4 regions of the Kitasatospora sp. NPDC023176 genome follow, and region 3 is predicted to be linked to each of the others. Evidence: predicted binding sites of a transcription regulator. Region 3 holds the regulator's gene; each other region holds the start of a gene.
What was found. The regulator HrcA, encoded in region 3, represses chaperone genes, less so after heat shock. The targets are predictions, from matches to a motif close to TTNGCACTCNGNNNNNCNGAGTGCNAA.
Positions count from the first base shown of each region.

Region 1: the regulator HrcA is predicted to act here: its motif matches at 1,927-1,953, upstream of groES (co-chaperone GroES).
Region 2: the regulator HrcA is predicted to act here: its motif matches at 2,653-2,679, upstream of ACZ3YL_RS13065 (FmdB family zinc ribbon protein).
Region 4: the regulator HrcA is predicted to act here: its motif matches at 2,485-2,511, upstream of groL (chaperonin GroEL).

Region 1 covers NZ_JBVHIP010000006.1:306,367-314,125, reverse strand. Annotated here, with positions in the region: gene groL (chaperonin GroEL) at 1-1,348, opposite strand, end outside; gene groES (co-chaperone GroES) at 1,480-1,785, opposite strand; gene ACZ3YL_RS12650 (hypothetical protein) at 2,034-2,369, shown strand; gene ACZ3YL_RS12645 (THUMP-like domain-containing protein) at 2,411-3,577, shown strand; gene ACZ3YL_RS12640 (polysaccharide deacetylase family protein) at 3,579-4,487, opposite strand; gene ACZ3YL_RS12635 (hypothetical protein) at 4,567-4,854, opposite strand; gene tsaD (tRNA (adenosine(37)-N6)-threonylcarbamoyltransferase complex transferase subunit TsaD) at 4,851-5,957, opposite strand; gene rimI (ribosomal protein S18-alanine N-acetyltransferase) at 5,950-6,429, opposite strand; gene tsaB (tRNA (adenosine(37)-N6)-threonylcarbamoyltransferase complex dimerization subunit type 1 TsaB) at 6,453-7,127, opposite strand; gene ACZ3YL_RS12615 (hypothetical protein) at 7,284-7,759, shown strand, end outside.
Region 2 covers NZ_JBVHIP010000007.1:93,463-101,221, reverse strand. Annotated here, with positions in the region: gene ACZ3YL_RS13080 (sigma-70 family RNA polymerase sigma factor) at 1-922, shown strand, start outside; gene ACZ3YL_RS13075 (hypothetical protein) at 1,081-1,305, shown strand; gene mscL (large conductance mechanosensitive channel protein MscL) at 1,315-1,731, opposite strand; gene ACZ3YL_RS13065 (FmdB family zinc ribbon protein) at 2,303-2,641, opposite strand; gene ACZ3YL_RS13060 (MFS transporter) at 2,768-4,135, opposite strand; gene ACZ3YL_RS13055 (potassium/proton antiporter) at 4,490-5,974, opposite strand; gene ACZ3YL_RS13050 (penicillin acylase family protein) at 6,270-7,759, shown strand, end outside.
Region 3 covers NZ_JBVHIP010000004.1:235,655-243,413, forward strand. Annotated here, with positions in the region: gene ACZ3YL_RS08965 (S41 family peptidase) at 1-3,077, opposite strand, end outside; gene ACZ3YL_RS08970 (16S rRNA (uracil(1498)-N(3))-methyltransferase) at 3,160-3,909, opposite strand; gene dnaJ (molecular chaperone DnaJ) at 3,991-5,130, opposite strand; gene hrcA (heat-inducible transcriptional repressor HrcA) at 5,207-6,241, opposite strand; gene htpX (zinc metalloprotease HtpX) at 6,509-7,429, shown strand; gene pspAB (PspA-associated protein PspAB) at 7,459-7,759, shown strand, end outside.
Region 4 covers NZ_JBVHIP010000007.1:297,985-305,743, reverse strand. Annotated here, with positions in the region: gene thrC (threonine synthase) at 1-1,259, shown strand, start outside; gene ACZ3YL_RS14055 (MoaD/ThiS family protein) at 1,287-1,565, shown strand; gene ACZ3YL_RS14050 (cold-shock protein) at 2,140-2,343, shown strand; gene groL (chaperonin GroEL) at 2,669-4,291, shown strand; gene ACZ3YL_RS14040 (hypothetical protein) at 4,414-4,770, shown strand; gene ACZ3YL_RS14035 (HD domain-containing protein) at 4,767-5,438, opposite strand; gene ACZ3YL_RS14030 (PadR family transcriptional regulator) at 5,505-5,885, shown strand; gene ACZ3YL_RS14025 (hypothetical protein) at 5,882-6,841, shown strand; gene ACZ3YL_RS14020 (copper homeostasis protein CutC) at 6,932-7,618, shown strand; gene ACZ3YL_RS14015 (HelD family protein) at 7,665-7,759, opposite strand, start outside.

The DNA of each region.
Region 1 (7,759 bases), on a different contig from region 3:
GCTCGTGCAGCGCCTTGCGGACCACGGCGACACCGGTGGCCTCGTCACCCGACAGGCCGAGGCCGCCGTCCAGCACCTTGGCGGCGTGCACCAGGGAGGCGCCACCGCCGGCGACGATGCCTTCCTCGACCGCGGCACGGGTCGCCGAGATGGCGTCCTCCAGGCGGTGCTTGCGCTCCTTCAGCTCCACCTCGGTGGCGGCGCCGACCTTGATGACGCAGACGCCGCCGGCCAGCTTGGCCAGGCGCTCCTGCAGCTTCTCGCGGTCCCAGTCGGAGTCGGTCGCGGCGATCTCGCCCTTGATCTGGGCGACGCGGCCGGCCACGGCCTCGGAGTCACCGGCACCGTCGACGATGGTGGTCTCGTCCTTGGTGATGGTCACGCGGCGGGCGGTGCCCAGCACGTCCAGACCGGCCTGGTCGAGCTTGAGGCCGACCTCCTCGGAGATGACCGTGCCGCCGGTGAGGACGGCCAGGTCGCCGAGGATCGCCTTGCGGCGGTCGCCGAAGCCCGGGGCCTTGACGGCGACGGCGTTGAAGGTGCCGCGGATCTTGTTCACGACCAGGGTCGACAGGGCCTCGCCGTCGACGTCCTCGGCGATGATCAGCAGCGGCTTGGAGGCGCCGGACTGCAGGATCTTCTCCAGCAGCGGCAGCAGCTCCTGGATGGAGGAGATCTTGCCCTGGTTGATCAGGATGTACGGGTCCTCGAGGACCGCCTCCTGACGCTCCGCGTCGGTGACGAAGTACGGCGACAGGTAGCCCTTGTCGAACTGCATGCCCTCGGTGAAGTCCAGCTCCACGCCGAAGGTGTTCGACTCCTCGACGGTGATGACACCGTCCTTGCCGACCTTGTCGATCGCCTCGGCGATCAGCTCGCCGACCTGGGTGTCCTGCGCGGAGAGGGACGCGACGGCGGCGACGTCGTCCTTGCCCTCGATCTCGCGGGCGACGGACAGCAGGTGCTCGGAGACGGCGGCGACGGCCTTGTCGATGCCCTTCTTCAGGGCGGCCGGGCCGGCACCGGCGGCGACGTTGCGCAGACCCTCGTTGACCAGGGCCTGGGCCAGCACGGTGGCGGTGGTGGTGCCGTCACCCGCGACGTCGTTGGTCTTGGTGGCGACCTCCTTGACGAGCTGCGCGCCAAGGTTCTCGTACGGGTCGTCCAGCTCGACCTCACGGGCGATGGTGACACCGTCGTTGGTGATGGTCGGGGCGCCGAACTTCTTGTCGATGACGACGTTGCGGCCCTTGGGGCCGATGGTCACCTTGACGGTGTCGGCCAGCTTGTTGACACCGCGCTCCAGCGAGCGGCGGGCGTCCTCGTCGAACTGCAGGATCTTCGCCATGTTCCCTATTCCCTCGGGGCTGCGGCCGGCCGGCCGCCGAACTACGTGAACCAACAACCACGCCCCGGGCCCCTGTCACTTGGGACACGGATCCGGGGCGGGTCGGAACGACTTGCTTCTCGGTGCTGCGTTTACTTCTCGATGATGGCGAGAACGTCGCGCGCCGAGAGGACGAGGTACTCCTCGCCCTGGTACTTCACCTCGGTGCCGCCGTACTTCGAGTACAGGACGATGTCACCGACGGCGACGTCGAGCGGCAGACGCTGGCCGTCCTCGAAGCGGCCCGGGCCGACAGCCAGGACGACGCCCTCCTGGGGCTTCTCCTTGGCGGTGTCCGGGATAACCAGGCCGGAGGCCGTGGTGGTCTCGGCGTCGAGCGGCTGGACCACAATGCGGTCCTCGAGCGGCTTGATGGCAACCTTGCTGCTGGTGGTCACGTCCGAGCTCCCCTTCGGAGATTACGGGGTTTTCTAACGGGTAGGGGCGAACCTGCGTGCCTGCCGTCGCGGGGGTCAGACACACGTCTTCGCATTAGCACTCCCCACGGGGGGAGTGCCAAGGACGACCATAGGCTGCCGTTAGCACTCAGTCAACCAGAGTGCCAACGGCGCGCCCCAGGAGCCCAGGCTACGGATGAGTAGCCGTACTCATGTGCGATCCCCGGCCGGGCGGCCAGACTCCTGCCATGACCTCGCTCCCGACGCACGTCCGCCCGGCCCCGCTCAAGGACGTGTCCCTCGCCCTGCTGGCACTGCCCCTGATCGGGGTCGTGCTCCCGTTCGTCGTCTTCTCCTTCATCGCCGGCCTCGGCAACGGCCCCGGCGCCGGGGACGACGGGGACGGGCACGGCTGGGCCTTCCTGGGCGTCGGGATGACGGCCGCCCCGATCGCCGCCCTGGTGGCCGGCGTGCTGGTGGCCGTCCGCACCCGGCGGTCCGGCTACCAGCTCCTCCCGGTCGTCGCCGCGCTCTCGCCGTTCCTGCTGCCCGCGACCCTCTCCTCGGGCGTCCTCTGGCGCTGAACGGAACGCCCGCACCGCCGCTGACCGGTCAGAATGACCCCGTGGACACCGAGAACCTCCAGCCCCTGCTGACCCCCGAGGGTCAGGCCCTGCTCGCCGAGCTGCGCGAGTTCGCCCCCGAGGAGGAGCTGGCGCTGGCCACCAGGCTGCGGCGGGAGCACCCGGCGGAGCTGGTGTCGGCGGCGTTCGGGCAGGCGCGGCTGCGGCAGCGGGCCCGGGCGAAGTTCGGGGCGGACGCCGACCTGATGTACTTCACGCCCAACGGGGTCGAGCAGTCCACCCGGCGCAGCGTGGCCGAGTGGCGGGCCCGCCGCTTCGCCGAGTTGGGCGTACGGCGCCTCGCGGACCTGTGCTGCGGCATCGGCGGGGACGTGCTGGCGCTGGCCCGGGCCGGGATCCACGTGCTGGCCGTCGACAGGGACCCGGCGGCCTGCGCCGCCACCGCGGCCAACGCCGCCGCGCTGGGCCTGTCCGAGCTGGTCGAGGTGCGCTGCGCGGACGTCGCCGAGGTGGACGTCACCGGCTACGACGCGGTGTTCACCGACCCGGCCCGGCGCACCTCGCGCGGCCGGGTGTTCGACCCGAAGGCGTACGCCCCGCCGCTGTCCTGGGCGATCGAGGCCGGCCGGCGGACCCCGATCGGCGCCCTGAAGGTCGCCCCGGGCATCCCGCACGAGGCCGTCCCGGCGGACGCCGAGGCCGAGTGGGTCTCCGACCACGGGGACGTCAAGGAGGCGGTGCTCTGGTTCGGCACCGGGGCGACCCGCCCGCACCGCGCCACCCTGCTGCCGCACGGCGCCACCCTGACCGGCGGCGACCTGCCCGACCCGCCGGCCGGCCCGGTCGGGCGGTACCTGTACGAGCCGGACGGCGCGGTGATCCGGGCGCACCTGGTGGCCGAGGTGGCCGGGCAGGTCGACGGCCGGCTGATCGACCCGAAGATCGCCTACGTGACCTCGGACCGGCTGGTCGCCACCCCGTACGCGCACGCCTACGAGCTCACCGACGTGCTGCCGTACAACGTCAAGAGGCTGAAGGCGCTGCTGCGCGAGCGCGCGGTCGGCACGGTGGTGATCAAGAAGCGCGGGATGGCGATCACCCCGGAGGAGCTGCGCCGCCAGCTCAAGCCCTCCGGGCCGAACGCCGTCACGGTGATCCTCAGCCGCACCGACGCCGGGCCGCTGATGATGCTGGGACAGCCGGTCTGACCTACGAGGCCGGCGCCTGGATGTAGTCCTCCAGCCGGGCCACCGAGAAGCCCTGCTCCTGGATGCGGGCCAGCAGGTCCGCGAACATCTGGGTCATCGTGGCGCCCTTGAGCTCCTTGGGGCCGCGGAAGTGCGCCAGGATGATGTCGCCGGACTTCAGCTTCTTGTCCCCCGCCTGGTACTGCATGTCGTGGATCTGCATCGACTCGCGCCAGAGCACGATCGCCCGCGGACCGCACTGCTGCACCGACGTGTTGAGCGTGGGGGTGTTGGCGCCGTCGCCGAACGGCGGGCGGAACAGCAGCGGGGCGGTGCCGTACTGCTGGGTGAGCGCGGCCTGGTCCTCGCAGATCTCGGACTTCTGCTTGTCCGCCGGGAGCTTGCTCATCACCGGGTGGGTGACGGTGTGGTTCTGGATGTGGTTGCCCAGTGCCTGGAGCGGCTTGAAGTAGCCGTAGTCGTTCTTGACGATGTCCTTGGTCAGGAACATCGAGATCGGCACCTTGAGGTCGGTCAGCATCTCGACGAACTTCGGGTCCTTCTCGGCGCCGTCGTCGATGGTGATGAAGACGACCTTGTCGGCGGTCTTCACATCGCTGAACACCGGTACGGTGCCGGTGCGTTCGAGCTTGATGGGCTTGTCGGCGGGCGGCGCGGGGGCCGGCGCCAGCGGCTTGAGGTTCCACTTCGCCCAGGCCGCGGCGTCGCCCTGGGCCGGGGCCGCGCCGGGCGTGGTGGCCGCGGCGCTCGGCGCGCCGCCGGTCGGCTTGGCCGCCGCCGGCGCGGCCGTGCTCGCGGCCGGGGCGGCGCTGCCGCCGCCCCCGTTGTCGCCGCACGCGGTGGCGAAGGCCAGCAGGGCCAGCGCCCCCGCCGCGTACGTCCTGGTCCTGCTCAGCCCGTCCCTGTTCACCGCAGCGCGCTCCCGGTCCCGTCCAGCTCTCTCTCAGCTATGCACGGTAGCGGCCGCGGTGGCGGTTCCCGTCCACGGCCTACTCGACGTGCTCACTGGTGAAGGACCAGCGGTGCACCGGGCGGCCGAGCAGCTCGGCCGGCGGGTCGGCGACCGGCACGGGCTCGCCGCTCCACCAGGCGATCAGCAGCACCCTCCCCCCGCCTTCGGCCGGGGGTGCCCCCGTGCCGGGCGCGGTGAGCAGTTCGAGACGCTCCAGCCCGGCCGCGCCGCGCAGCGCGGGCAGCGCGGACTCCCGTGCCCAGGCCGCGAGTTCGGCCCCCCGGCCGTCCGCCGCCCGGGCCTCCCACATCGCGGCGACGGTCACGCGGCGCCGCCACCGAGGGCGTCGTAGGCCTGGCCGTGGACGTCGCCGTGCCCGATCACCGCGGCCGGCACGTGGACGTCGGTCACCGGCAGCGAGGAGTCGGCGGACAGGTCGAGGGCGGAGGGGGCGCGGTCGCGCCACACCATCTCGGAGCCCAGCGCCGCCACCATCGCGCCGTTGTCGGTGCACAGGCCCGGCCGGGGCACCCGCAGCCGGATGCCGGCCCGGTCGCAGCGCTGCTGGGCCATCTCGCGCAGCCGGGAGTTGGCCGCGACGCCGCCGCCGATCATCAGGTGGTCGACGCCGTTGTCCTTGCAGGCCTTGACGGCCTTGCGGGTGAGCACGTCGGTGACCGCCTCCTGGAAGGAGGCCGCGACGTCGGCGATCGGCACCTCCTCGCCGGCCCGGCGCTTGGCCTCCACCCAGCGGGCGACGGCGGTCTTCAGACCGGAGAAGGAGAAGTCGTACTCGGGGTCGTTCCTGCCGCTCAGGCCGCGCGGGAAGTTGATCGCCTTGCGGTCGCCCTCGCGGGCCGTCCGGTCGACGATCGGGCCGCCCGGGAAGCCCAGGCCGAGCACCCGGGCGACCTTGTCGAAGGCCTCGCCGGCCGCGTCGTCGATGGTCGCGCCGAGCGGGCGGACGTCCGTGGTGATGTCCTCGCTGAGCAGCAGCGAGGAGTGCCCGCCGGAGACCAGCAGGGCCATCGTCGGCGAGGGCAGCCGACCGTGCTCCAGCTGGTCGACGCAGATGTGCGAGGCGAGGTGGTTGACCCCGTACAACGGCTTGTCCAGCGCCCAGGCGTACGCCTTCGCCGCGCTGACGCCGACCAGCAGCGCGCCGGCCAGGCCGGGGCCGGCGGTGACGGCGATGCCGTCCAGGTCACTGGCCTTGATCCCGGCGGTGTCCAGGGCGCGCTGGATGGTCGGGACCATCGCCTCCAGGTGGGCGCGGCTGGCGATCTCCGGGACGACACCGCCGAAGCGGGCGTGGTCGTTGACGCTGGAGGCGACCGCGTCGGCCAGCAGCGTGGTACCGCGCACGATGCCGACGCCGGTCTCGTCGCAGGAGGTCTCGATGCCGAGGACGAGCGGTTCGTCAGCCATGGGGGGTGTCCTTAGGGTCCTTCGGGTCAGTGCTGGGGTGCTCGAGGCGCATCACCAGCGCGTCGATGTTGGCGGGCTGGTAGTAGCCGCGCCGGATGCCCACCGGTTCGAAGCCGTGGCGCTCGTACAGCCGCTGGGCGCGCTGGTTGTCCACCCGCACCTCCAGCAGCAGGTCGGCGCAGCCGCGCCGGGCGGCCTCGTGGATCAGGTCGGTGAGCAGGGCGGTGCCGAGGCCGCCGCCCTGGTGGCGGTCGTCGACGGCGATGGTCTGGACGTCGCCCTCGCCGGCGACGGTCATCAGACCGGCGTAGCCGACGATCGTGCCGTCCGTGGTGGTGGCGACCGAGTAGTGGCGGGTGCCGCCGGGGTGGGCCTCGGCGAGCTCGGACCAGAACATCCCGGGGGACCAGGCGTCCTCGGGGAACAGCCTGAACTCCAGGTCCATCACCGGCTCGATGTCCCACCAGCGCATCGGGCGCAGGGTGGTGCCGTGGTTCACGCCGGGAGCACCGCCTTGCCCCCTAGGACGGTCTTGTAGGCGGCCGGGACCTGGGCGTCCGGGCGGCGCAGGTACAGCGGCACGTTCGGGAGCAGCTCGCGCCCGGCGGCCAGCTCGGCCGCGGCGAAGCCGGCCAGGGCGCCGGCCGAGACGTGCTCGGGGCCGTGGCCGCCCGGGAAGGCGTCCGGGTAGAGCAGCGCGCCGGCGCCCACCGAGCGGGCCGCGGGCGTCAGCTCGGCCGGGCGGTCCACGCCGGGGCCCTCGGTGCGGTTGCCGTCGGCGTCGTACGAGGCCCAGTAGACCTCCTTGCGGCGCGCGTCGGTGGCCACCGTGAACGGCTGCCCGGCCAGTCCCTCGGCCCGGGCCTGGAAGGCGATCGCGTCCAGGGTGCAGACGCCGTGCACCGGCAGGCCCAGCGCGTGGCCGAGCGCGGCGGCGGTCACCAGACCGACCCGCAGGCCGGTGTACGGGCCGGGGCCGACGCCGACCGCGATGCCGGTGAGGTGGCTCTTGTCCACTCCGGCGGCCCGCAGGACCTGGTCGATCGCGGGCAGCAGCAGTTCGCCGTGGCGCCTGGCGTCGACCTGGTGGGTCTCGGCGAGGACGGCCGTGCCGTCGTGGACGGCGGCGGTGACGGCGGGGGTGGCGGTGTCGAACGCGAGCAGCAGCACGGGTCAAGGTTAGACCGACGTTGGGCCGACCGGCTGATCGAGCTGGTGTCCCCATCCGGAACACACGTACTGGGCGCTGCCGACCCGCCCGGGGGACCTGGCACGATTAGGGCCGTACGAACAGCGGACGGCGGCGGGAGCGGGCACGTGGCGAAGATGGGTCCTGGAGTGGTGGTCACGGGGTTGACCCTGGGGGCCCTGGCGGTGGTGAGCCTGCTGGCCTTCCAGGCCAACGGTGCGCAGGACCGCGCGGGCGGAGCCCGGCCGACCGTCGCCTCGACGTCCACCGGCCCGGCCGCCTCCGCGACGCCCAGCGCCTCGGCCACCCCGACCGTCCCGCCGCTGCCGGCCACCTCGGGCAGCGGCACGCGGGTGGTCTACTCGGTCGGCAGCCACTTCGTCTGGCTGATCGACCCGAAGAAGAACCCGCAGGTCGCGGCCGCCTTCGCGGTCACCCCGGGCTCGATCGAGCCCACCCCGGGCAGCTACTCGGTGTACAGCCGCAACCCCAGCGGCACCGGGACGGACGGTCGGCAGATCGAGCACGTGGTGCGCTTCGCGCAGCAGAACGGCGTGGTGTTCGGTTTCAGCGCGGCGCTGGACGGCGCGACCCCGACCGCCGACCCGAAGAC
Region 2 (7,759 bases), on a different contig from region 3:
CCGCCCGACCAACTTCGAGGCCGACCGCGACCTGGTCGGTATGTACCTCGACGAGATCGCCAGGACGCCCCTGCTCGATGCCGCCGAGGAGGTCGAGCTCTCGCTGCGGATCGAGGCCGGTGTGTACGCCCAGCACCTGCTGGAGGGGGACGAACTCCCCGACGGTGTCACGCGCGAGGAGCTGGAGGCGATAGCCGCCGACGCCGAGCGCGCCAAGGACGTCTTCATCCGCTCGAACCTCCGCCTGGTGGTGGCGGTCGCCCGGCGCTACCCGCGCAGCGGCCTCCCCCTGCTGGACCTCATCCAGGAGGGCAACGCGGGCCTGGTGCGCGCCGTCGAGAAGTTCGACTACGCCAAGGGCTTCAAGTTCTCCACCTACGCGACCTGGTGGATCCGCCAGGCGATCACCCGCTCGATCGCCGACCAGTCCCGCACCATCCGGCTGCCCGTGCACCTGGTCGAGGAGCTGGGCAGGATCCGACGGGTGCAGCGGGAGAAGTCCAAGGAGCTGGGCCGTGAGGCCGAGCCGGCCGAGATCGCGGCCGAGCTGGACACCACCGAGGCCCGGATCAAGGACGTGCTGGACTGGGCGCGCGACCCGGTCAGCCTCAACATGTCCGTCGACGACGAGGGCGAGACCCAGTTCGGCGACCTGGTGGAGGACACCGGGGCGACGTCCCCCGAGGACGCCGTGATGGTCATGCTCCGCCGCGAGGAGCTGGACGGCCTGATCGGGCGGCTGGACGACCGCACCGCGTCGATCATCCGCTCCCGCTACGGGATGGAGGACGGCCGCGAGCGCACCCTCACCGAGGTGGGCAAGCAGCACGGCCTCACCCGCGAGCGGATCCGGCAGATCGAGAAGCACGCCCTGGCCGAGCTGAAGAAGATCGCCGACCACGCGGGCTTCGAAGCCGCCTGACGATCGGCGGCCGGTGGCTGACCACCGGCGGCCGACGGCCTGCCACCCGGGCCCTGATGCGGAGCGCTCCGCACCGGGGCCCGAGGCGCGTCATGGGCCTCTTAGGCTGGAGGGACAGGTCAGACCGTGAGCAGGGGATCGGCAGGGGAGTGGACAGGGTGAACGAACAACGGCAGGGACAGGAAGACGGGCAGGAGCAGGAGCAGGAGCAGGAGAAGCGCGAGGCCGAGGCCAAGGCCCGGCTGCTCTTCCGCGACCCGCTGGACCAGCAGTCCCGGGACGACACCGACGCCGGCTGGGGCGACCGCCCGGGGGCGGGGCAGAGCGGTGGGCGGGGGCTGGACTGGTACCTGAGCCAGCGCCCGCCGCACCACGGGGACTGAGGGCGTGCCCTAACGCGTCGCGACCAGCGCGTCGCGGATCTCGGTCAGCAGTTGGACCTCCTTGGCCTCGGCCTCGGCTGCCACCTCGGCGATGCTCTTGCGCCTGGCCGCCATCCGGTTCATCGGCACGATCAGGACGAAGTAGACGACGGCGGCGGTGATCAGGAACTGCAGGGCGGCACTGAGCACCGACCCCCACAGGATGAGGATTCCGGACGTGACCTCACCGGTGCCGCTCACCTCGCAGGGCCCCTTGAGGCAGGAACTGTAGGACGCCAGGTCCTTCGTCCCGAACACGCCGACGAGCGGGTTGATCACGCCCTTGACGAAGGCGTTGACGATGTTGGTGAAGGCCGCGCCGATGACCACGGCGACGGCGAGTTCGACGACATTTCCACGCAGCAGGAATTCCTTGAAGCCTTTCATGCCGCCTCGAACGACGAAGTCGTTCCTGGGTTACGGGTGATCTTCCGGCAGCCCGGATTGACAACCCGTACGGCCCACCGCGCCCGCGGCGGGCGGCGGCAGCCCGGCCCGCAGAGGCCCGGAGGCGAGCGCCGCGGCTACCGCGAGCAGTACCAGCGCGGGCACCCCGCCCCGCCGTCGGACGGCTCGGCGCCAGCGGTGCCACCTGCCGCACCCGCGCCGGATCGGCGGGAAGCTCGGCACCTCCCGCCGGGGCGGCACGGTGGGGGCGGGCAGGGGGAGGGAGAGGGGCGGGCTCGTGGTCGTCATCGGGACACCTCCGGATTCGGTCGGTCCTTGCTCGATGACCCACACCCTGCGCGTTCCCGCCGCGACCGGGAAACGGATTCCCACAGCCTGTGGACAAACCCGCCCCTGTGGATAACTTCGTACACTCACACGAGCTAATTCGGCCCTCGAAAGTTGACGAAGGCGACGGAAGGCCGCGCGAGAAGCGGGCGACAAGGCACGCGAAAAGGCCCGCCGGCCCCCGCGCGAAGCGGGGCCGACGGGCCTTCCCGTGAAACCGAGGTCAGCCGGCGGCCGGAGCCGGGCTGCTCGACGAGCTGGACGAGCTGGACGAGCCGGAAGAGCTCGACGAACCGGACGAACCCGAACCCGAGGTCGACGACGAGGCCGTGGTCGACGTCGAGGAGCCGGTGGACGAACCCGCGCCCACCGTGCTGCTGGAGGACGAGCGGCTGTCGGTGCGGTAGAAACCCGAGCCCTTGAACACGACACCCACGGCCGAGAAGACCTTGCGGAGCCGTCCCTGGCAGTCGGGGCACGTGGTCAGCGCCTCGTCGGTGAACTTCTGCACCGCCTCCAGGCCGTTGCCGCACTCGGTGCACTGGTACTGGTACGTGGGCACTTGTCTTCCTCCTGGCACTCTCGCCTGATGAGTGCTAACGATGGTCAATGATGCGGTATTCCGTTGGATCAGTCCAGCGAATCCGGTGTGAGATGAGCCGGTACCGCGTCACCGCCCACCGCGCGTTCAGCCCTTGGCCGCGCCGACGAGCTGCGCCGCGTTGCCGCGCTCGGCCGACGAAGCCACCACCCGGCTCGCCCCGCCCGGGGCCACCAGCAGGTGCCGCATCGACAGCAGCGCGATCAGCCCCAGCCCGGCACCGACGGCCGGCACCAGGAACCCGACCGAGGGCCCGTGGCCGTCGAGCAGCTTGCCCGCCGCCATCGAGCCGAACGCCAGGCCCAGCCCGATCGCGCCGGTCAGCCAGGTGAAGGCCTCCGTCTTGGCGCCGTCCGCGACCAGCGTCTCGACCAGGGTGTAGCCGCTGATCAGGGTCGGGGCGATGGCCAGACCGCAGACCAGCCCGGCGACCGTCAGGGCGACCAGGTTGGGCATCGCCCACAGCACCGAGCAGCCCAGCACCAGCATCGTGTAGCTCATGGCCATCCGCTGCTGCACCGGCCGCCGCCAGGCGATCACGCCGTACAGCACGCCGGCCAGCATCGAGCCGCCCGCGAAGATCCCGTACACCGTGCCGCCGGAGTCGTGCTGCCCCACCGAGTCGGCGAAGGCGTTGACCGACACCTGCATGCCGCCGAACACCGCGCCGACCCCGAGGAAGGCTCCGACCAGCAGCCGGACGCCGGGCGAGGCCAGCGCCGAGGCGCGCCGCACGCCGGGTTCCGGGAGGATCCGGGCGGGGGCGCTGCGCCGCTGGGCCGCGAAGGCGAGACCGCCGACCAGGGTCAGCGAGGCCTCGACGACCAGCGCGACCGCCGGGCTGGCGAGGGCGGCGATGTTGGCGGCCAGGATCGGGCCGACCACGAAGGTGAACTCGTCCGTCACGGACTCGAAGGCGAAGGCGGTGCTCACCTTGGCGCCGGCGGCGGGCGAGGCGCCCTCCCCGGTGAAGGTGGAGACCCAGCGGGCCCGGACCATCGCGCCGACCTGCGGCACGCTCGCCCCGGCGGGGACGGCGGCCAGGTACACGCTCCAGTCCGGTGCGTGGCCGAGCGCCAGCGCGATCAGCACGCCGACCGAGGTCGCGTGCACCAGCACCGTCGGGACCAGCACCGCGGCCTGGCCGTACCGGTCGGCCAGCCGCCCGGTCTGCGGCCCGATCAGGGCCTGGGCGACGGCGGCGACGGCGACGGCCGTACCGGCGGTGCCGTACGAGCCGGTGGTCTGGGTGACGAGCAGCAGGAGGCCCATGCTGAGCATCGCGTAGGGCAGCCGCGCGACGAGGGCGGGGGACAGGAACGTCCAGGCGCCGGGTGTGCGCAGCAGCTCGCCGTACCCGACCCTGGCGGGCGGCTCGGCGGCGGTGTCCACAGTGCTGGTCGCGGTCTCCGGAGCGGAGTCCGCGGTGATCTCGACCGTTCGGCGGGCCGTCACGGTCGGTCCTTCCTGCTGCCTGGTAGCGCGGCAGGGCATGGGGTGGCCCCGACGGCGCCGAGAGTCGTCCTCTCGCGCGTCGACCGGGGTAGATACCGGGTCGGCCGGGCCTGGTGGGCCGGTGCCGGACCGCGGCCGCCGAGCGGTCGCGCCAACTCTGCGTCAGGCAGATGCTGGGGGTGGTCTAACGGTAGTTATACGGCGTGGTCGAACCAGCATACAGTTACGCGCGTAGATACCGCCAGGCCACCCAGGTCGCGCAGGTCACCCGAGCCACGCAGGTCACCCGAGCCACCCAGGCCGCCCAGGTCGCGCTGGCCACCCGAGCCACGCAGGCCGCCCGCGCTCAGGCGCTCACCGCCCGTTCAGCCACCCCGCCAGCTTGCCGCCCTTGTCCACGGCCCGCAGCCGCCGCTCGGCCGCCTCGCCCACCTCGTCGGTGGTGACCACCAGCAGCTCGTCCCCGCCGCGCAGCATCGTCGCCTTGTCCGGCACGAAGGAGTTGCCCTCCCGCACGACCAGGGTGACCGCCGCCCCCTTGGGCAGCCGCAGCTCGCTGATCTCCACGCCGGACATCCGCGAGGTCGGCGAGAGCGCGACCGACAGCAGGTGCCCGTGCAGCTTCTCCAGCGGGGCGGACTCGATGTCGAGGTCCTGCCCCATCGCGCCCTCGCCGATCCGCAGCCGCTTGGCCATCCAGGGCAGGGTCGGGCCCTGGAGCAGGGTGAAGACGACCACCAGGATGAAGACGATGTTGAACACGTCCTCGGCCCGGTGCGCGCCGGAGACCACCGGGATGGTGGCCAGCACGATGGGCACCGCCCCGCGCAGCCCGGCCCAGCTGAGCAGCGCCTGCTCCCGGACGGGCATCTTGAACGGGGTCAGGGTGAGCACCACGGACAGCGGCCGGGCCAGGAAGACCAGCACCGCGCCTATCACCAGCGCGGGGACCACCGCGTCGCCCATGCTCTCGGGCGCGGCCAGCAGGCCGAGCAGCACGAACATGCCGATCTGCCCGATCCAGGCCAGTCCGTCGGCGAAGCCGCGCACCGCCGGTCCGTGCGGGAGCTTGGAGTTCCCGAGGATCACCGCGCTGATGTAGACGGCGAGGAAGCCGGAGCCGTGCAGCAGCGAGCCGCCGGCATAGGCGAGCACGGTGAGCGCCACCACGGCGATCGGGTAGAGGCCGGAGGAGGGCAGCGCGACGTGCTTGACCGCGAACGCGCCGAGCTTGCCGACGGCCAGGCCGACCGCCACGCCGATCGCCAGTTCGGCGGCGATCGTGCCGAGCAGCACGTACCAGGAGTCCAGTTCGCCGACCGAGGCGAAGGCGACGACCAGGATGACCACGGGGGCGTCGTTGAAGCCGGACTCGGCCTCCAGCAGGCCGGTGAGCCGGTGCGGCAGCGGGACCATCCGCAGGACCGAGAAGACGGCCGCCGCGTCGGTGGAGGAGACGATCGCGCCGAGCAGCAGCGAGGTCCGCCACTCCAGGCCGACCAGCCAGTGCGCGCCGGCCGCGGTGACGAAGACGCTGATCCCGACGCCGACGGTGGCCAGTACGGTGGCCGCCGGCATCGCCGGCTTCACCTCGCGCCAGCTGGTCTTGAGGCCGCCCTCGGCCAGGATCACCACGAGTGCCGCGTAGCCGAGCACCTGGGTCAGTTCGGCGTTGTTGAAGGTGACGCCGATCCCGTTCTGGCCCAGTGCCACGCCGATCCCGAGGTAGATCAGCAGACTGGGCAGTCCTGATCGGGTCGAGAACCGGACGGCGACCACCGCGAAGAGCAGGATCACGGAGGCTTCGAGCAGGAGCTGGTTCAGGTGGGCGACGTTCACGCAGTGGCACCTCGGGCAGGCATGGGCGGGCGGGGTGTCAGGTGGTGCTGAAGGTGTTCCGTTGGTACAGGGAGGGTGCTGTCGGGCACCGGACCGCTAAGAAGGCGTCAATGCTCCTGTTGCGGATCGTTACTCAGTCTAACATTTTGCCATACCTTTAGCTTGGTCCCGGCTTGGCTCCAGCTCGGTCCCCCGTTCACAGCGCTCCGCCGACTCGGCCTAATGTGGTGCCCTGTCCCGGCCCCAGGCCCCGGACACGCCCGCCCGCCCCGAAGTCAGGACCGCAAGGACCCAGATGCCCCGCTCGAAGAAGTTCCGGCGCGCCCGTCTGATCGTGATCATGCTGGTCGTGCTGCTGGTGGCCGGCGTCGGCTACGGCGGCTACCGCGGGGTCACCGCGGTCCGCGCCTCCTTCCCGGAGGTCGACGGCACGGTCAAGATGGCGGGCCTGAGCGCGCCGGTCGACGTCAAGCGGGACGCCAACGGCATCCCGCAGCTGTACGCGGACACCCCCGAGGACATGTTCCGCGCCCAGGGCTACGTCCAGGCCCAGGACCGCTTCTGGGAGATGGACGTCCGCCGGCACATCACCGCGGGCCGGCTGTCCGAGATGTTCGGCGACAGCCAGGTCGACACCGACTCCTTCATCCGCACCATGGGCTGGCGGCAGGTGGCGCAGAAGGAGTACGACACCAAGCTCTCCCCGGAGGCCAAGAAGAACCTCCAGGCCTACGCGGACGGCGTGAACGCCTGGCTCGGCGAGCACCCCGGCGGGGAGAAGGCCTCGCTGGAGTACGCCCTGCTCGGCGCCGTCAACAGCGGCTACAAGCCCGAGCAGTGGACCCCGGTCGACTCGGTGGCCTGGCTCAAGGCGATGGCCTGGAACCTCTCCGGGAACCTCCAGGAGGAGATCGACCGCTCGCTGCTGGCCCAGGACTTCGGCCCGGACAAGATCGCCGAGCTGTACCCGGACTACCCGTACTCCCGCAACGGCACGATCGTGAAGACCGGCACCGTCAGCGGCGACACCTACCGCCCGGCCGACGGCTCCGCCCAGCCCGGTACGGCCCCCGGCGGCTCCACCACCCAGGGCGCGGCCACCACCAAGGCCCTGATGCAGGGCCTCACCGACCGGATCGACGCGATGCCGCAGCTGCTCGGCCGCCCCGGCCAGGGCATCGGCTCCAACTCCTGGGTGGTCGCCGGCTCGCACACCACCACCGGCAAGCCGCTGCTGGCCAACGACCCGCACCTCGGCCCCGGCCTGCCCTCGGTCTGGTACCAGATGGGCCTGCACTGCCGGACCGTCTCCTCGGCCTGCCAGTACGACGTCTCCGGCTTCACCTTCGCCGGCATGCCCGGCGTGATAATCGGCCACAACAAGGACGTGGCCTGGGGCTTCACCAACCTGGGCGCGGACGTCAGCGACCTCTACCTGGAGAAGGTCACCGGCCCGGACACCTACCAGGTCGACGGCAAGGACGTGAAGTTCGACCTCCGCAAGGAGACCATCAAGGTCGCCGGCGGCGAGGACCGCACCATCACCGTCCGCACCACCCAGACCGGCGCCCCGCTCATCTCCGACGTGAGCACCGAGCAGCAGAACGTCGGCAAGTACGCCCCCAACGGCAGCTCCGCCCCCGACCGCGGCACCGGCGGCTACGGTGTCGCCCTGCAGTGGACGGCGCTCAGCCCGGGCAAGACCATGGACGCCGTCTTCGAGCTGGACAAGGCCCGCAACTGGGACGAGTTCCGCGCCGCCGCCAAGGACTTCGCCGTCCCCGC
Region 3 (7,759 bases):
AGGCCCCAGCCGTAGTTCTCCAGCCACATCGCGTACTTGGGCTGGGTGACCAGGGTGCCGTCGACCAGCTGGTACCTGCTGTCGATGCCGATCACCCCGCCCCAGGTGCGGGTACCGACCACCGGGCCGATCCCGAGCGCCTGGATGGCGGCGTTGACCACGTCGCCGTCCGAACCGGACAGCTCGTTGGCGAGCGCGACCACCGGCCCGCGCGGGGCGTCCATCGGGTAGGGCACCCGGTTGTCGGTGTCCCGGATGGCGTACCAGCCGATGATCCGCCGGGCCAGCTTCTCTATCACCAGCTGCGAGGTGTGGCCGCCGCGGTTCTCCCGGACGTCCACGATCAGGCCCTCCTTGGCCATCTCGGTGGTCAGGTCGCGGTGCAGCTGGGCCCAGCCGGCCGTCTGCATGTCGGGGATGTGCAGGTAGCCGAGCCGGCCGCCGGACAGCTCCCGCACCTCGGCCCGCCGGCCGGCCACCCAGTCGTGGTAGCGCAGCGCCGCCTCGTCGGCGAGCGGGACGACCACGGGGTGGCGCCGGTCGCCGTCCTTGCCGGCCACGGTCAGCTCGACCGGCTGCCCGGCGGTGCCGGCCAGCAGCGGGGCCGGGCCGGTGACCGGGTCCACCGGGCGGCCGTTGACGGCGAGCACGGCGTCGCCCGGGCGGATCGCGGCGCCGGGCGCGGCCAGCGGCGAGCGGGCCCTGGGGTCGGAGGACTCGCCGGGCAGGATCCGGCCGATCCGCCACTGCCCGCCGTCCCGGACCAGGTCGGCGCCGAGCAGGCCCTGGCGCCGGGCGGGCTCGGTGTAGCGGCCGTACGGGACGACGTAGGCGTGCGAGGTGCCGAGTTCGCCGTGCACCTCCCAGAGCAGGTCGACCAGTTCGTCGTGCGAGCCGACCCGCTCGACCAGCGGCCGGTAGCGGTCCAGGATCCCCGCCCAGTCGAGGCCGCCGAGGTCGGGGCGCCAGAAGTTGTCCCGCATCAGGCGGCCGTTCTCGGCGTACATCTGCCGCCACTCGGCGGCCGGGTCGACGGTCACCCGCAGCCGGGCGAGGTCGACGGCGATCTCGTCGTCCTCGCCGACGGCCTTGTGGCCGGCCGGGACGATCCGCAGCTCGCCCTCGTCCAGCACCGCCACCCGGGCGCCGTCCCCGCTGACCGCGAACCCGTCGAGCCCGTGCACCAGTTGCTCCACCCGGCGCTTCCTGAGGTCGAAGCGCTCCAGCACCGGCCGGGGCCGCTCGTCGTCCAGGGAGGCCGCCTCGTCGCCGAGTTCGCCGAGCAGCGGCGCCCTGGTCCACAGCACCCCGTCCTTGGCGGCGCGCAGCGCGTGGAACCGGCCGCCCTCGACCGGGAAGGGGATGATCCGGTCGGCGATGCCGTCCAGGTCCACCCTGGTGGCCGGCGCGGCCCCGTCCGCTGCCTCCTCGACGTCCGCCTTCCGGGCCCTGGGCTCGTCCTCCTCCCCGCCGAGCGGGCGCCCGGCCCGCTGCGGGCCGAACGGGGACGGCGTGTCGGCGGCGAGCGTGACCAGGTACGGGCGGCAGCCGTTCGGGAAGGACAGGTCGAAGGCGTGCGCGTCGTAGACCGGGTCGAAGTTGCGCACCGACAGGAAGGCCAGGTAGCGGCCGTCCGCGGTGAAGGCCGGCGAGGTGTCCAGGAAGCGCTGCGGGGTGAGCGCGCCGACGGTGCGGGTCGCCGTGTTCGCCAGCACGATCTGGCGCAGCGAGTACGGGCCCATCCGGTGCACCGGACGGGACCACGCCAGCCAGGCCGAGTCCGGGCTGAACGCCAGCCCGCTGACCTCGCCGTCGGTGCTGCGGTCCAGCTCGTGCACGGCGCCGTCGGCCAGCCCGACCAGCAGCACCCGGCCGTCGTGCACGCCCAGCGCGGCCTGCTTGCCGTCCGGGGAGACCACCAGCGAGTTGACCCGGCCCAGCCGCCCGCCGGCCAGCCGGCGCCGCTCCGGGTCGTGGACGGCGGGGGCGTACTCCAGGGCGTCCTCGCCCTCGGCGTCGGACACCCAGAGCACGCCCTGGGCGCCGTCCTCGCCCGGCACCACCCGGACCAGCCGGGCCCGCACGCCCGGGGTCTCGTCCAGCACCCGGGCCGGGCCCTCCCGGTGGGTCAGCCAGTGCACGCCGCCGCGCACCACCACGGCGCTGGCCCGGCCGGTGCGGTCCGGGGCTACGGACTCCAGCCAGTACGCGGCGGGCACCGGGTGGGGGCGCCGGCCGGTGCGCGGCCCGGCCAGCCGGACGTCCAGCCGGCGCGGGGCGGCGGTGTCCAGGTCGTCCAGCAGCCAGAGGTCGCCGGCCCGGTGGAAGACCACCCGGCTGCCGTCGGTGGTGGCGTTGCGGGCGTAGAAGCCGTCCGGGTCGGTGCTGTGGCGGCGCAGGTCCGAGCCGTCCGGGCGGCTGGACCACAGCTCGCCGACGCCCTCGTGGTCGGACAGGAAGGCGATCCGCCCGCCGACCCACAGCGGGGAGTCGAGCTGCCCGTCCAGCTCCTCGTGGATCCGGGTGAAGCGGTCCCGCCCGATCCACAACTTGCCCGCCCGGCCGCCCCGGTAGCGCTTCCACCAGGCCGGTTCACGGTTGTTGACGTTCACCAGCAGCACCTGGTCGCCGTCCGGCTCGAAGGCCAGCCCGCCGACCGGCCCGTACGGCAGCCGCACCGGCTCGCCGCCGTCCAGCGGCACCGCGTGCGCCCAGCAGCGCCGCACACCGGCCTCGCCCGCGCCGGTGGTGGCGATCGGCCGCCCGTCGGCGGTCCAGCCCTGCACCCGGGTCTCGGCGTTGCCCCAGTACGTCAGCCGCCGGGACGGCCCGCCGTCCACCGGCACCACGTGCACCTCGGGGGCGCCGTCCCGGGTCGAGGTGAAGGCGAGGTGCCGCCCGTCCGGCGAGAACCGGGGGTGGTGCACCGGCAGGTGATCGGCCGTCAGCCGCCAGGCCCGCCCGCCGTCCAGCGGGGCGAGCCACAGGTCGTCCTCGGCGACGAAGGCGGCCAGCTCACCGTGCAGATGGGGGTGGCGCAGATAGGCGCCCGCAGAGGTGCTCAGGGAGTCCGTCACGCGGTCAGCCTAGGCAGGTGCGGGTACGAGCCGCTCCGTTTTCCCCAGACTCCCGGCGGGCGCACGGGAGTTGCGGGTGGGGTTACGCCCAGCGGCCGGTGCGCCCCAGCAGCAGCGCCCCGGCGGCCACCCCGGCGGTCGAGGTGCGCAGCACCGACGGGCCCAGCCGGTACGGCTTCGCGCCCGCCTCGGCGAAGGCGGCCAGCTCCTCCGGGGAGACCCCGCCCTCCGGGCCGACCACCAGCACGATGTCCCCGCCGGCCGGCAGCGCGGTCTGCGCCAGCGGCTCGGCGCCCTCCTCGTGCAGCACGGCGGCCAGGGCGGCGCCGGCCAGCAGCGGCGCCAGCTGCCGGGTGGTCATCGGCTCGCGCACCTCGGGGAAGCGCAGCCGGCGGGACTGCTTGCCCGCCTCCCGGGCGGTGGCCCGCCACTTGGCGAGCGCCTTGGCGCCGCGCTCGCCCTTCCACTGGGTGATGCAGCGCGAGGCGGCCCAGGGGACCACCACGTCCACGCCGACCTCGGTCATGGTCTCCACGGCGAGTTCGCCGCGGTCGCCCTTGGGCAGCGCCTGGACGACGACGATCCGCGGCGCCGGCTCCGGCTCCCGCCGCACCGCGGCCACCGTGACCTCGATCGCGTCCTTGCCGAGCACCTGGGCGACCGTGCCGTCCACGCCGAGCCCCAGCCCGTCCGCCAGGGTCACCGCCTCGCCGGGCGCCAGCCGCTTCACCGCCGCCGCGTGCCGCCCCTCCGCGCCGTCGAGCCGCACCACGGCCCCGGGCGCGGCGGCGGCGATCCGCTCGGTCTCGACGACGAAGACGGGCGCGGTCATGACGGGGAACCTCCGGAGGGGTGGGGCTTGGGGGAACGCGAAGGGGGTGCCGGGCGAGCCCCGGCACCCCCTCCCGGACGGCTACCGGCCGTTGAAGGCGTCCTTCAGACGCGAGAACAGGCCCTGCTGGCCCGGCGCGAACTGGCCGGACGGCCGCTCCTCGCCGCGCAGCACCGCGAGCCGGCGAAGCAGCTCCTCCTGCTCGGGGTCGAGCTTGGTGGGCGTCTGCACCTCGACGTGCACTATCAGGTCGCCCCGGCCGCCGCCGCGCAGGTGGGTGATGCCCCGGCCGTGCAGCGGGATCGACTGGCCGGACTGGGTGCCGGGCCGGATGTCGACCTCCTCCAGCCCGTCCAGGGTCTGCAGCGGCACCTGGGTGCCGAGCGAGGCGGCCGTCATCGGGATGGTGACGGTGCAGTGCAGGTCGTCCCCGCGCCGCTGGAAGACCGTGTGGGTGGTCTCGGCGATCTCGACGTAGAGGTCGCCGGCCGGGCCGCCGCCGGGGCCGACCTCGCCCTCGCCGGCCAGCTGGATCCGGGTGCCGTTGTCCACACCGGCCGGGATCTTGACCGTCAGGGTGCGGCGGGCCCGCACCCGGCCGTCGCCGGCGCACTCGGGGCACGGGGTCGGCACGACGGTGCCGAAGCCCTGGCACTGCGGGCACGGGCGGGAGGTCATGACCTGGCCCAGGAAGGACCGGGTCACCTGGGAGACCTCGCCCTTGCCGCGGCACATGTCGCAGGTCTGCGCGGAGGTGCCGGGGGCCGCGCCCTCGCCGCTGCAGGTGGTGCAGGTGACGGCGGTGTCGACCTGGAGTTCCTTGGTGGTGCCGAAGGCGGCCTCCTCCAGGGTGATCTCCAGCCGGATCATGGCGTCCTGGCCGCGGCGGGTGCGCGAGCGCGGGCCGCGCTGGCCGGCCGCGGCGCCGAAGAAGGCGTCCATGATGTCGGAGAAGCCGAAGCCCGCCGCGCCGGCGCCGAAGCCGCCCGCGCCACCGCCGCCGGGCGACAGCGGGTCGCCGCCGAGGTCGTAGACCTGGCGCTTCTGCGGATCGGAGAGCACCTCGTAGGCGGCGTTGATCTCCTTGAACCGCTCCTGCGTCTTCGGGTCCGGGTTGACGTCCGGGTGCAGTTCGCGTGCGAGGCGCCGGAACGCCTTCTTGATCTCGTCCTGCCCCGCATCCCGTCGGACGCCGAGTACCGCGTAGTAGTCCGTGGCCACCAAATGCTCCGCTTGTTCCGCCTGTTAGTAGTGCGACTGGACACCGCCGCCGGGTTTGTCCGACGACGGTTGTGAGCTACGACTCGGCCAGGATCTGGCCCACGTACCGTGCCACCGCTCGCACCGCCCCCATTGTGCCCGGGTAGTCCATCCGGGTCGGACCGATCACACCCAGTTTGGCCACGCTCTCGTCGCCCGAACCGTAGCCGACCGAAACGACCGAGGTGGAATTCAGCCCTTCGTACGCGTTCTCCCGCCCGATCCGGACGGTCATCGCGGCGTCCGCGGTCTCACCCAGGAGGCGGAGCAGGACGACCTGCTCCTCCAGGGCCTCCAGCACCGGCTGGATGCTGAGTGGGAAGTCGTGCCCGAAGCGGGTCAGGTTGGCCGTGCCGGCCAGCATGATCCGCTCCTCGTTCTGTTCGGCGAGCGCCTCGAACAGCGTCGCCAGGACCGTACTGACGGTCGGCCGGTCGGCCTGTTCGAAGGCCCCCGGGAGTTCCTCCAGCAGCCCGGGCACGTCCGGCAGCCGCTGCCCGGCCGCCCGCGCGTTGATCCGCGAGCGCAGGTCCGCCAGGACCGTCTCGCCGACCGTGCCCGGGCAGTCGACCATCCGCTGCTCGACCCGGCCGGTGTTGGTGATCAGCACCAGCATCACCTTGGCCGGGGCCAGCGCCACCAGCTCGATGTGCCGGACGGTGGAGCGGGTGAGCGAGGGGTACTGCACCACCGCGACCTGCCGGGTCAGCTGGGCGAGCAGCCGCACCGTGCGCATGACCACGTCGTCCAGGTCGACGGCGCCGTCCAGGAAGTGCCGGATCGCCCGGCGCTCCGGGGAGCTCATCGGCTTGATCTCGGCGAGCTTGTCGACGAACAGCCGGTACCCCTTGTCGGTGGGGATCCGCCCGGCGCTGGTGTGCGGCTGGTGGATGTAGCCCTCCTCCTCCAGCGCCGCCATGTCGTTGCGCACCGTCGCCGGGGACACCCCGAGGTTGTGCCGCTCCACCAGGGCCTTGGAGCCGACCGGCTCCTCCGTCCCCACATAGTCCTGGACGATCGCGCGCAGCACGGCGAGCTTGCGGTCGTCCAGTTGGCGGACCTCACCGGCCATGGGGCACGCACCTCCGTCTTCGCACGTTGTCCGTCTGTGATGCTGCGAGCCGCTCCGACGAGGGCCCCGACCTTGGCACTCTGCACACACGAGTGCCAAAACCGTACCTGCCAGTGTACGGCCCGGGTCCTATCGCAGGAACGGCCCGGCCGGGGTGATCCTGCCCGCAGTTCCGGACGGCCGCCACGACACTCCGCACGCGCGGGTGGTGCCCCGGGGCCGTCCGGGTGGCAGCATCGAAAGCGACGGCGAACGGAGGAGCAAGCAATGTCGAGCTCGGGCCAGCACACCCGTTTCGCGCCCGACCGCGGCCTGACCGGCCGCATGGTCGCGACGATGTTCGTGATCGGGCTGCTGTACGTCGGTTTCACGGGCCTGCTGATCGCGCTGCTGCGCGGGGCCTGGCCGCTGATCGTGCTGATCTCCGGCGGGCTGTTCGTGGCCCAGTTCTGGTTCAGCGACAAGATCACCGAGCGGGCCATGGGCGCCCACCAGGTGACCGAGGAGCAGTACCCCCAGCTGCACGGCACCATCGACCGGCTCTGCGCGCTGGCCGACATGCCCAAGCCCCGCGTGGCGGTCGCCGACAACGACATGCCGAACGCCTTCGCCACCGGCCGCAACCCGCAGAACGCCGTGGTGTGCGTCACCACCGGCCTGCTGCGCCGGCTCGAACCCGAGGAGCTGGAGGGCGTCCTCGCCCACGAGCTCTCGCACGTCGCCCACCGGGACGTCGCGGTGATGACCATCGCCGGCTTCCTCGGCGTGCTCGCCGGCGCGATGACCCGGATCGCCATGTACGGCGGGTTCATGGGCGGCGGACGCAACAACAACGACCAGAACGCCGCCATCGCGGCGCTGATCATCCCGCTGGTGTCGATCGTCGTCTACGCGATCAGCTTCCTGCTCACCCGGCTGCTGTCCCGCTACCGCGAACTGGCCGCCGACCGGGCCGCCGCCCAGCTCACCGGCCGCCCCAGCGCCCTCGCCTCGGCCCTCACCAAGGTCACCGGGCAGATCGCCGCCATCCCCACCGAGGACCTGCGCAAGTCGCAGCCCTACAACGCCTTCTACTTCGCCCCCGCGCTGAGCGCCAGGGAGACCGCCTCCCAGCTGTTCTCCACCCACCCGACGCTGGAGAAGCGGCTGGCCCAGCTGGCGAAGATCTCCGAGCAGCTCGGCCGCTGACCCTCCTTCCCGTTCGCGAAAGGACCGCCGTGGGATTCCTGGACGCCCTGTTCGGCCGCACCAAGCCCGTCAAGCCCGACCTCGACCAGCTGTTCGGCGTGCCGTCCGCCGCGCTCACCCTGGAGGCCGCGGCCGGGTTCCTCCCCACCGGGCTCGGCTCGGTCTGCTTCGCGGCCGTCGAGGGCGCGGCCTTCGTCCAGGTCGAACAGCAGGTCCGGGCCCTGCTGGACGCCGACACCGAACGCGGCGGCGTCCCGGTGGAGGCCTCCAAGGACGGCTACGGCTACTCCTGGCTGCTCACCCGGCACACCCCCGAGGAACTCCCGGAAC
Region 4 (7,759 bases), on a different contig from region 3:
CCCAGCCCGTCGACCTCGGCCCCGCCGCCGCCCTGTCGTGTCGGGAGTGCGGAACCCGCTTCCCGCTCGGCCCCAGCTTCGCCTGCCTGGAGTGCTTCGGGCCGCTGGAGATCGCGTACGAGTTCGGCGGCGAGCGCGCCGAGGAGCTGCGCAAGCGGATCGAAGCCGGCCCCGCGTCCATCTGGCGTTACGCGCCGCTGCTGCCGGTGCCGGCCGATGTGGCGTCGAAGCCCAATCTGAACCCCGGCTGGACTCCGCTGGTGAAGGCGGACAACCTGGGCCGGGAGCTCGGGTTCACGGCGCAGCTGCACATCAAGGACGACTCCGGCAACCCGACCCACTCGTTCAAGGACCGGGTGGTCGCGTGTGCGATCGAGGCGGCCCGGGCGTTCGGGTACACCACGCTGTCCTGCTCCTCGACCGGCAACCTGGCCGGCGCGGTGGGCGCGGCGGCGGCCCGGGCCGGGTTCCGTTCCTGCGTGTTCATCCCGCACGACCTGGAGCAGGGCAAGGTCGTGATGGCCGGGGTGTACGGCGGTGAGCTGGTGGGCATCGAGGGCACCTACGACGATGTGAACCGCTTCTGCTCGGAGCTGATCGGGGATCCGGCCGGCGAGGGCTGGGGCTTCGTGAACGTCAACCTGCGGCCGTACTACGGCGAGGGTTCCAAGACGCTGGCGTACGAGATCTGTGAGCAGCTCGGCTGGCGGCTGCCGGAGCAGATCGTCATCCCGATCGCCTCGGGCTCCCAGCTGACGAAGATCGACAAGGGGCTGCAGGAGCTGATCAAGCTGGGTCTGGTGGAGGACCGGCCGTACCGGATCTTCGGTGCCCAGGCGGAGGGCTGCTCGCCGGTGTCGGCGGCGTTCAAGGCCGGGCGAGACGTGATCAAGCCGGTGAAGCCGGACACCATCGCCAAGTCGCTGGCGATCGGCAACCCGGCGGACGGCCCGTACGTGCTGGACATCGCCCGTCGCACGGGCGGCGCGGTCGAGGACGTCACGGACGCGGAGGTCGTGGCGGCGATCCGGCTGCTGGCCCGCACCGAGGGGATCTTCGCCGAGACCGCGGGCGGGGTGACCGTCGGCGTGCTGAAGAAGCTGGTCGAGACCGGTCAGCTGGATCCGGCCAAGGAGACCGTCGCGATCAACACGGGCGACGGCCTGAAGACGCTGGACGCCGTCTCCGAGGCGGGCATGACCGCCGTCATCCGGCCGACCCTGGACGCCTTCCACTCCGCCGGCCTCGCGTCCGCCTGAACCGCCTCCCACCCCGCAAGGAGAGTCATGAGCGCCAACGTCCGCATCCCCACCATCCTGCGCACCTACACCGGCGGCGCGGCCGAGGTGACCGCCGAGGGGGCCACCCTGGCCGAGGTCATCGCCGACCTGGAGCGCAACCACGCCGGCATCTCGGCCCGGATCCTGGACGACACCGGCAAGCTGCGCCGCTTCGTCAACGTGTACGTGAACGACGACGACGTGCGGTTCGCCGAGGGCCTGGCGACCGAGATCAAGGACGGCGCCGGCGTCTCGATCATTCCGGCGGTGGCCGGCGGCTGCTGAGCCGCGCGCCATTTCCGCGCCGCCCGTACGTACGGAATTCGACTCTCCGTATGTGCGGGCGGCTGCGTGCATTTCGGCGGGAATATTTCGGGGTCAAGTCGGAGTAGAGTGTGGCTCTGCTGGGAACAGGGTTTCGCTCCCGGCGGACGGGGTGCGTCGCCGGAGGTCGTCCGGCCGCTGGGGCCGGTCGTGGGACCGGCTGGGGAGACCGGGCCGGGGTCGGACCGGGAAACATGTCAGGCAGATGTCAGAATTCCTGCAGGCATTTGAGTAATTCGTCCGCTATGTCCGGCGCGTAATGCCGATTTCCTCCCGGTTTGTTCGCTCTTGTCCCTTGGTAGGGCAGCGGAATTCCCGGCGGCTGACCCTGTTGCAGAGGGCGTCGGTCCGGATACATTCAGCGGCGGTCGACGTAATCACCCGCTCACGGAAGCCGTCCCGGCGCCCCGTGCGGAGGGTTGCGGCGTGCACGGCTGCGCTCAGGGGGGGTTCCCCGGGCCGGCCTTCAAAACCAGACCCGGGCCCGCGACCTGCGGGCCCGTGAAGGGCCAGCACAGCACTAGGGGAGTTCGGAATGGCTCAGGGCACCGTCAAGTGGTTCAACGCGGAGAAGGGCTACGGCTTCATCGCGGTCGACGGTGGTGCGGACGTCTTCGTCCACTACAGCGCGATCCAGATGGACGGCTACCGCACCCTCGAGGAGGGCCAGCGGGTCGAGTTCGAGATCTCCCAGGGACAGAAGGGCCCGCAGGCGGACATGGTCCGCGCGGCGGTCTGACCCCTTCCGACTCCAGGAGCTCGGCGCGGCCCACCGCTGGTGGACCTCCTGCTTCTCGACGGGCCCGTGCGACACGCGTCGTACGGGCCCGTTCGCGTTCCCGCGCGGGCCCGGACGGCGGCTCGCGGGTTGGCGATTGGGCTTGCACTCGACCACCTGGAGTGCTAATCATTGGCGTTAGCACTCACAGTGTGAGAGTGACAGCGGACCGGGTCGGTGAGGCCCCCGGGAGCGGCAGGGGAATGGACCCTCCGCACACCAGGGCCGTCCGTCGCGGGCACCCCTTGGTCCGAGCAGTCGACCGTGTCCCGGAGGACCACTTCTGATGGCCAAGATCATCGCCTTTGATGAGGAAGCTCGCCGCGGCCTTGAGCGTGGCATGAACCAGCTCGCCGACGCGGTGAAGGTCACGCTCGGCCCCAAGGGCCGCAACGTCGTGCTGGAGAAGAAGTGGGGCGCCCCCACGATCACCAACGACGGTGTCTCCATCGCCAAGGAGATCGAGCTCGAGGACCCGTACGAGAAGATCGGTGCGGAGCTCGTCAAGGAGGTCGCCAAGAAGACGGACGACGTCGCGGGCGACGGCACCACCACCGCCACCGTGCTCGCCCAGGCCCTGGTGCGCGAGGGTCTGCGCAACGTCGCCGCCGGCGCCAACCCGATGGCCCTGAAGCGCGGCATCGAGAAGGCCGTCGCCGCCGTCTCGGACCAGCTGCTGGCCCAGGCCAAGGACGTGGAGACCAAGGAGCAGATCGCCTCCACCGCCTCCATCTCCGCCGCTGACACCCAGATCGGCGAGCTCATCGCCGAGGCCATGGACAAGGTCGGCAAGGAAGGCGTCATCACCGTCGAGGAGAGCAACACCTTCGGTCTGGAGCTCGAGCTCACCGAGGGCATGCGCTTCGACAAGGGCTACATCTCCGCCTACTTCGCCACCGACCTGGAGCGGATGGAGGCGACCTTCGAGGACCCGTACATCCTCATCGCCAACTCCAAGATCGGCTCGGTCAAGGACCTCCTCCCGCTGCTGGAGAAGGTCATGCAGAGCGGCAAGCCGCTCGTCATCATCGCCGAGGACGTCGAGGGCGAGGCCCTGTCGACCCTGGTCGTGAACAAGATCCGCGGCACCTTCAAGTCCGTCGCCGTCAAGGCCCCGGGCTTCGGCGACCGCCGCAAGGCCATGCTCGGCGACATCGCCATCCTCACCGGTGGCACCGTGATCTCCGAGGAGGTCGGCCTCAAGCTGGAGAACGCCGGCATCGACCTGCTGGGCACCGCCCGCAAGGTGGTCATCACCAAGGACGAGACCACCATCGTCGACGGTGGCGGCGACAGCGAGCAGGTCGCGGGCCGGGTGAACCAGATCCGCGCCGAGATCGAGAACAGCGACTCGGACTACGACCGCGAGAAGCTCCAGGAGCGCCTCGCCAAGCTGGCCGGCGGCGTGGCCGTCATCAAGGCCGGCGCGGCCACCGAGGTGGAGCTCAAGGAGCGCAAGCACCGCATCGAGGACGCCGTCCGCAACGCCAAGGCCGCCGTCGAGGAGGGCATCGTCGCCGGTGGTGGCGTCGCGCTGCTGCAGGCCGGTGTCGCCTTCGACAAGCTGGAGCTGGAGGGCGACGAGGCCACCGGTGCCAACATCGTCAAGGTCGCGCTGGAGGCCCCGATCAAGCAGATCGCGACCAACGCCGGCCTGGAGGGTGGCGTCGTGGTGGAGAAGGTGCGCAACCTCCCCGCCGGTCACGGCCTGAACGCCGCCACCAACGAGTACGTCGACCTGGTCGCCGCGGGCATCATCGACCCGGCCAAGGTCACCCGCTCCGCGCTGCAGAACGCCGCCTCCATCGCGGCGCTGTTCCTCACCACCGAGGCCGTCATCGCCGACAAGCCGGAGAAGGCCGCCGCGGCCGCCGGCGGCGGCATGCCGGGCGGTGACATGGACTTCTGATCCTGATCGGGTTCCGATCGGATCGGCTGATCCTCGTCCGCGTGGGCGGTTCCCTTCGGGGGGCCGCCCACGCGGCGTTTCCGGGTTTTTGACCCTGCGGCCGGTCCACGGAGAATGGACGGATGGCTTCCGACGACATCGAGACCGCCCTGCACAACGCCCGGGCGCTGATCCTGGCCGACCTCACCGCGCGGGACGTGGCGGACGCCGCCGTCGTCTCGCTGGTGGAGCAGGCCGTCACCCACCGCCGGTGGTGGCTGGAGCAGTGGCCGGACGGCACCGAGTACGTGCTCGGGCTGGTCGCCCAGGACGTCCAGGACGCGCTGCTGGAGGCGTACGGGCGGTGGCCGCTGTGCACCGTCTGCGCGGCCGACGGGGACCCGCACGCGCTGGGCGTGGAGCCCGAGTTGGGACCGGAGCCGCACTGGGTGTGCGGCAAGCAGGGCGCGGTGGTGGCGCCGGTGGGGGAGCTGGCTTAGCTCTCGACGCTCTCGACGCTCTCGCCGTTCTCGTCGCTCTCGCCGAGCCGCTGGAGTTCGGCCGTCAGGTTGGTGCGGGCCGCCGCGGTGAGGCGGTGGTGGGCGGCGGGGGTGCGGTAGAGGGCGGGGAGCGCCAGGATGCGGTGCAGGACGGCGGCCCGGCCGGTGCGGAAGTCCGGCTCGGGGACGAAGCCGTACTCCTCGCGGACGGCGGCCGTGTAGGCCGCGTAGGCCTCCGGGGTGCCGCCGAGGACGGCGAGGTCCGCGTCGCAGAGCACCTCGCCGTTGTGGTCGCCGGGGGCCGGGGCGTGGGTGGCGGTGAGCAGGACGAGCCGTTCGACCTCGGCGACGCGGTCGGCGGGCAGGCCGGCGGCGGTCAGCGCGCGGACGGCGAGGGCGGCGCTGCGCTCCTCGTTCTCGGTGCGGTCGGGCCGGTGGACGGCGTCGTGGAACCAGGCGGCGAGCCGGACGGCGTCCGGGTCGGCGGCGTGCCCGGCGAGGTCGTCGACGTGGCGCAGGATCGCGCGCAGGTGCTCGGTGGTGTGGTAGCGGCGCCAGGGCTCGGACCAGCGGCGCAGCAGCTCCCGGCCGTACGGTTCGGGGTCGTCGGTGGTGCCGCAGCGGTGCAGCAGGGCGATCCAGTCGATGAGCAGGTCCTCGGTCGGCATGGGGCACATTGTGGCGGACGGGCCCGGTACTGGACCTATAGGTAGGTTGACGATATATGTAGTCGCATGACAGAACGCTCCATGCAGGAGCCCACGCTGCTGCTGCTCACCGCCCTGGCCGATGCGCCGAGACACGGCTACGCGCTCATCCAGGAGGTCGCCGCGATCTCGGACGGCCGGGTCAAGATGCGCACCGGCACCCTCTACGGCGCCCTCGACCGGCTGCTGACCCAGGGCCTGATCGAGGTCGCCGCCGAGGAGGTGGTGGACGGCCGGGCCCGGCGCAGCTACGCGCTGACCGATGCCGGACGGGACGCGCTGGCCGCCGAGGCCGGGCGCCTGCGGGCGGTCGCCACCGAGGCCGAGCGCCGGCTGACGAAGATCCGGTCGATGCTGCCGGGGAAGAGCGGGTCGCAGGGGCGGCCTGCCGCGGGAGGACTCTCATGACCATGCCGGTGATCGGTCCCGCGCCCTCGGCGGTGCTGCGGGCCGCGTTGCAGCTCTACCCGGCGCAGTACCGCCGTGAGCGCGGTGAGGAGCTGGCCGAGGTGTTCGCCGACACGACGGCCGCCGGCGGTCGCGCGGCGGTCGCCCGGGAGGTGCTCGGCCTGGCGGTGTACGGGCTGCGGGTGCGGCTCGGGCTGACCGGCGCCTCGGCGGCCGGACGGCTGCTCGCGCTGGTGGCGCCGATGATCGCCGGTGCGGTGGTCGGGGCCACCATGGTGCCCTGGCTGGCCACCCTGGAACGGACCACCAGGTGGCTGGCCTGGGACGACTCGTTCGGCAACCACGTCCGGGCCTTCGGCCCGCCGGCGGCGGCGCTGCTGCTCGGGGTGGCGGCCCTGCTGGGGCGCTGGACGGCCGTTCGGGTCACCGCGCTGCTGCTGGGCGCCGTCGGGCTGTACGACCTGGGCGACGCCGCCTGGCGGACGTCCGGTCTCGACGTCTGGTGGGTCGGCTACGTCGGGATGGCTACGCTGCCGTTCGTGGTGGCCGGGCTGCTGCTGATCGCGGCGCCGACCGACCTGCTGCCGCGGCCCGGCCTGCGGACGGGTGGGCTGGTGCTGGCCTCGATGGCCGCGGGCGGTCTGCTGGAGGCGGTCCAGAACTGGGACGACACGACCTTCCCGCTGGACCTCCAGTGGTTCGTGGTGATGCTGATCGCCCCGATGCTGCTGACCTTCGCCGGCTTGCGCGGGCGGATGGGGCCGGCGGCGGTGGGGCTGGCGGTGCTGGTGCTGACCGGGCCCGGCAGCCTGTTCAACATCTGGCGGGAGTCCGGCGGGATCTCGCACCTGCTGCCGGTGGCGGTGCCGGTGGTGGCGCTGCTGGTGCTGGTGGCGGTGGCGGAGCGCCGGTTCGGCCGGCGGCAGACCTTCGGGATGGTGCCGGGGCGGGTGTGACGGGACGGGTGACGGGCGCCCCCGGGCCGGTGCGACCGGAACGGGGGCGCGGTCTCGCCGGGGGTAGGGGGATGTGGCAGGCTGTCTGATATGTCTAGACCAATTTTCGAAGTCATCGCGCTGACGCCCCAGGACGCCCAGGCTGCCGAGTCGGGCGGCGCCGACCGGCTCGAACTGGTCACCGACATGGCCGCCGACGGACTCACCCCCTCCGTCGAGGACTTCGCCCGGATCCGGGCCGCCGTCGGCATCCCGCTGCGGGTCATGCTCCGGATCCGGGACGGCTTCGCCCCCGGCGACCTGGACGAGCTGTGCGCCCGGGCCGCTGCGCTGCGGGCCGAGGGCGCCGAGGAGTTCGTCCTCGGCTTCCTCGACGCCGAGGGCGCCGTCGACCTGGCCGCCACCACGGCCGTCGCCGGGGCGATCGCCGGCTGCCGCTGGACCTTCCACCGGGCGATCGACCACAGCGCCGACCGGGCCGCCCTGCGCGCCGCCGTCGGCGCGCTGCCCGGACTGGACACCTTCCTCACCTCCGGCGCGGCCGCCGGGGTGGACGCCGGCCGCGCGGTGCTGGCCGCCGAGCTGGCCCGCAGTGGCGAGCCCGGCTACACCCAGCGGATCCTGATCGGCGGCGGCCTGCGGGCCGAGCACCTCAAGGAGCTGCGGGCGGAGGGCTTCGACGCCTTCCACGTCGGCGGCGCGGTGCGGGCGGACGGCTGGCGGACGCCGGTCGACGCGGCCAGGGTCGCCGAGTGGCGGGCGCTGATCGACGCGTGAACCCCGGTGGGGGCCGGTCCCGTGGGTGGGGCCGGCCCCCACCGCGTCAGCCGAGCTGCGCGGGCAGCGGCTCGCGGTGCAGCACCGTCAGCCCGGAGACGGCGCGGGTGAGCGCCACGTAGAGGCGGCGCAGGCCGGTCC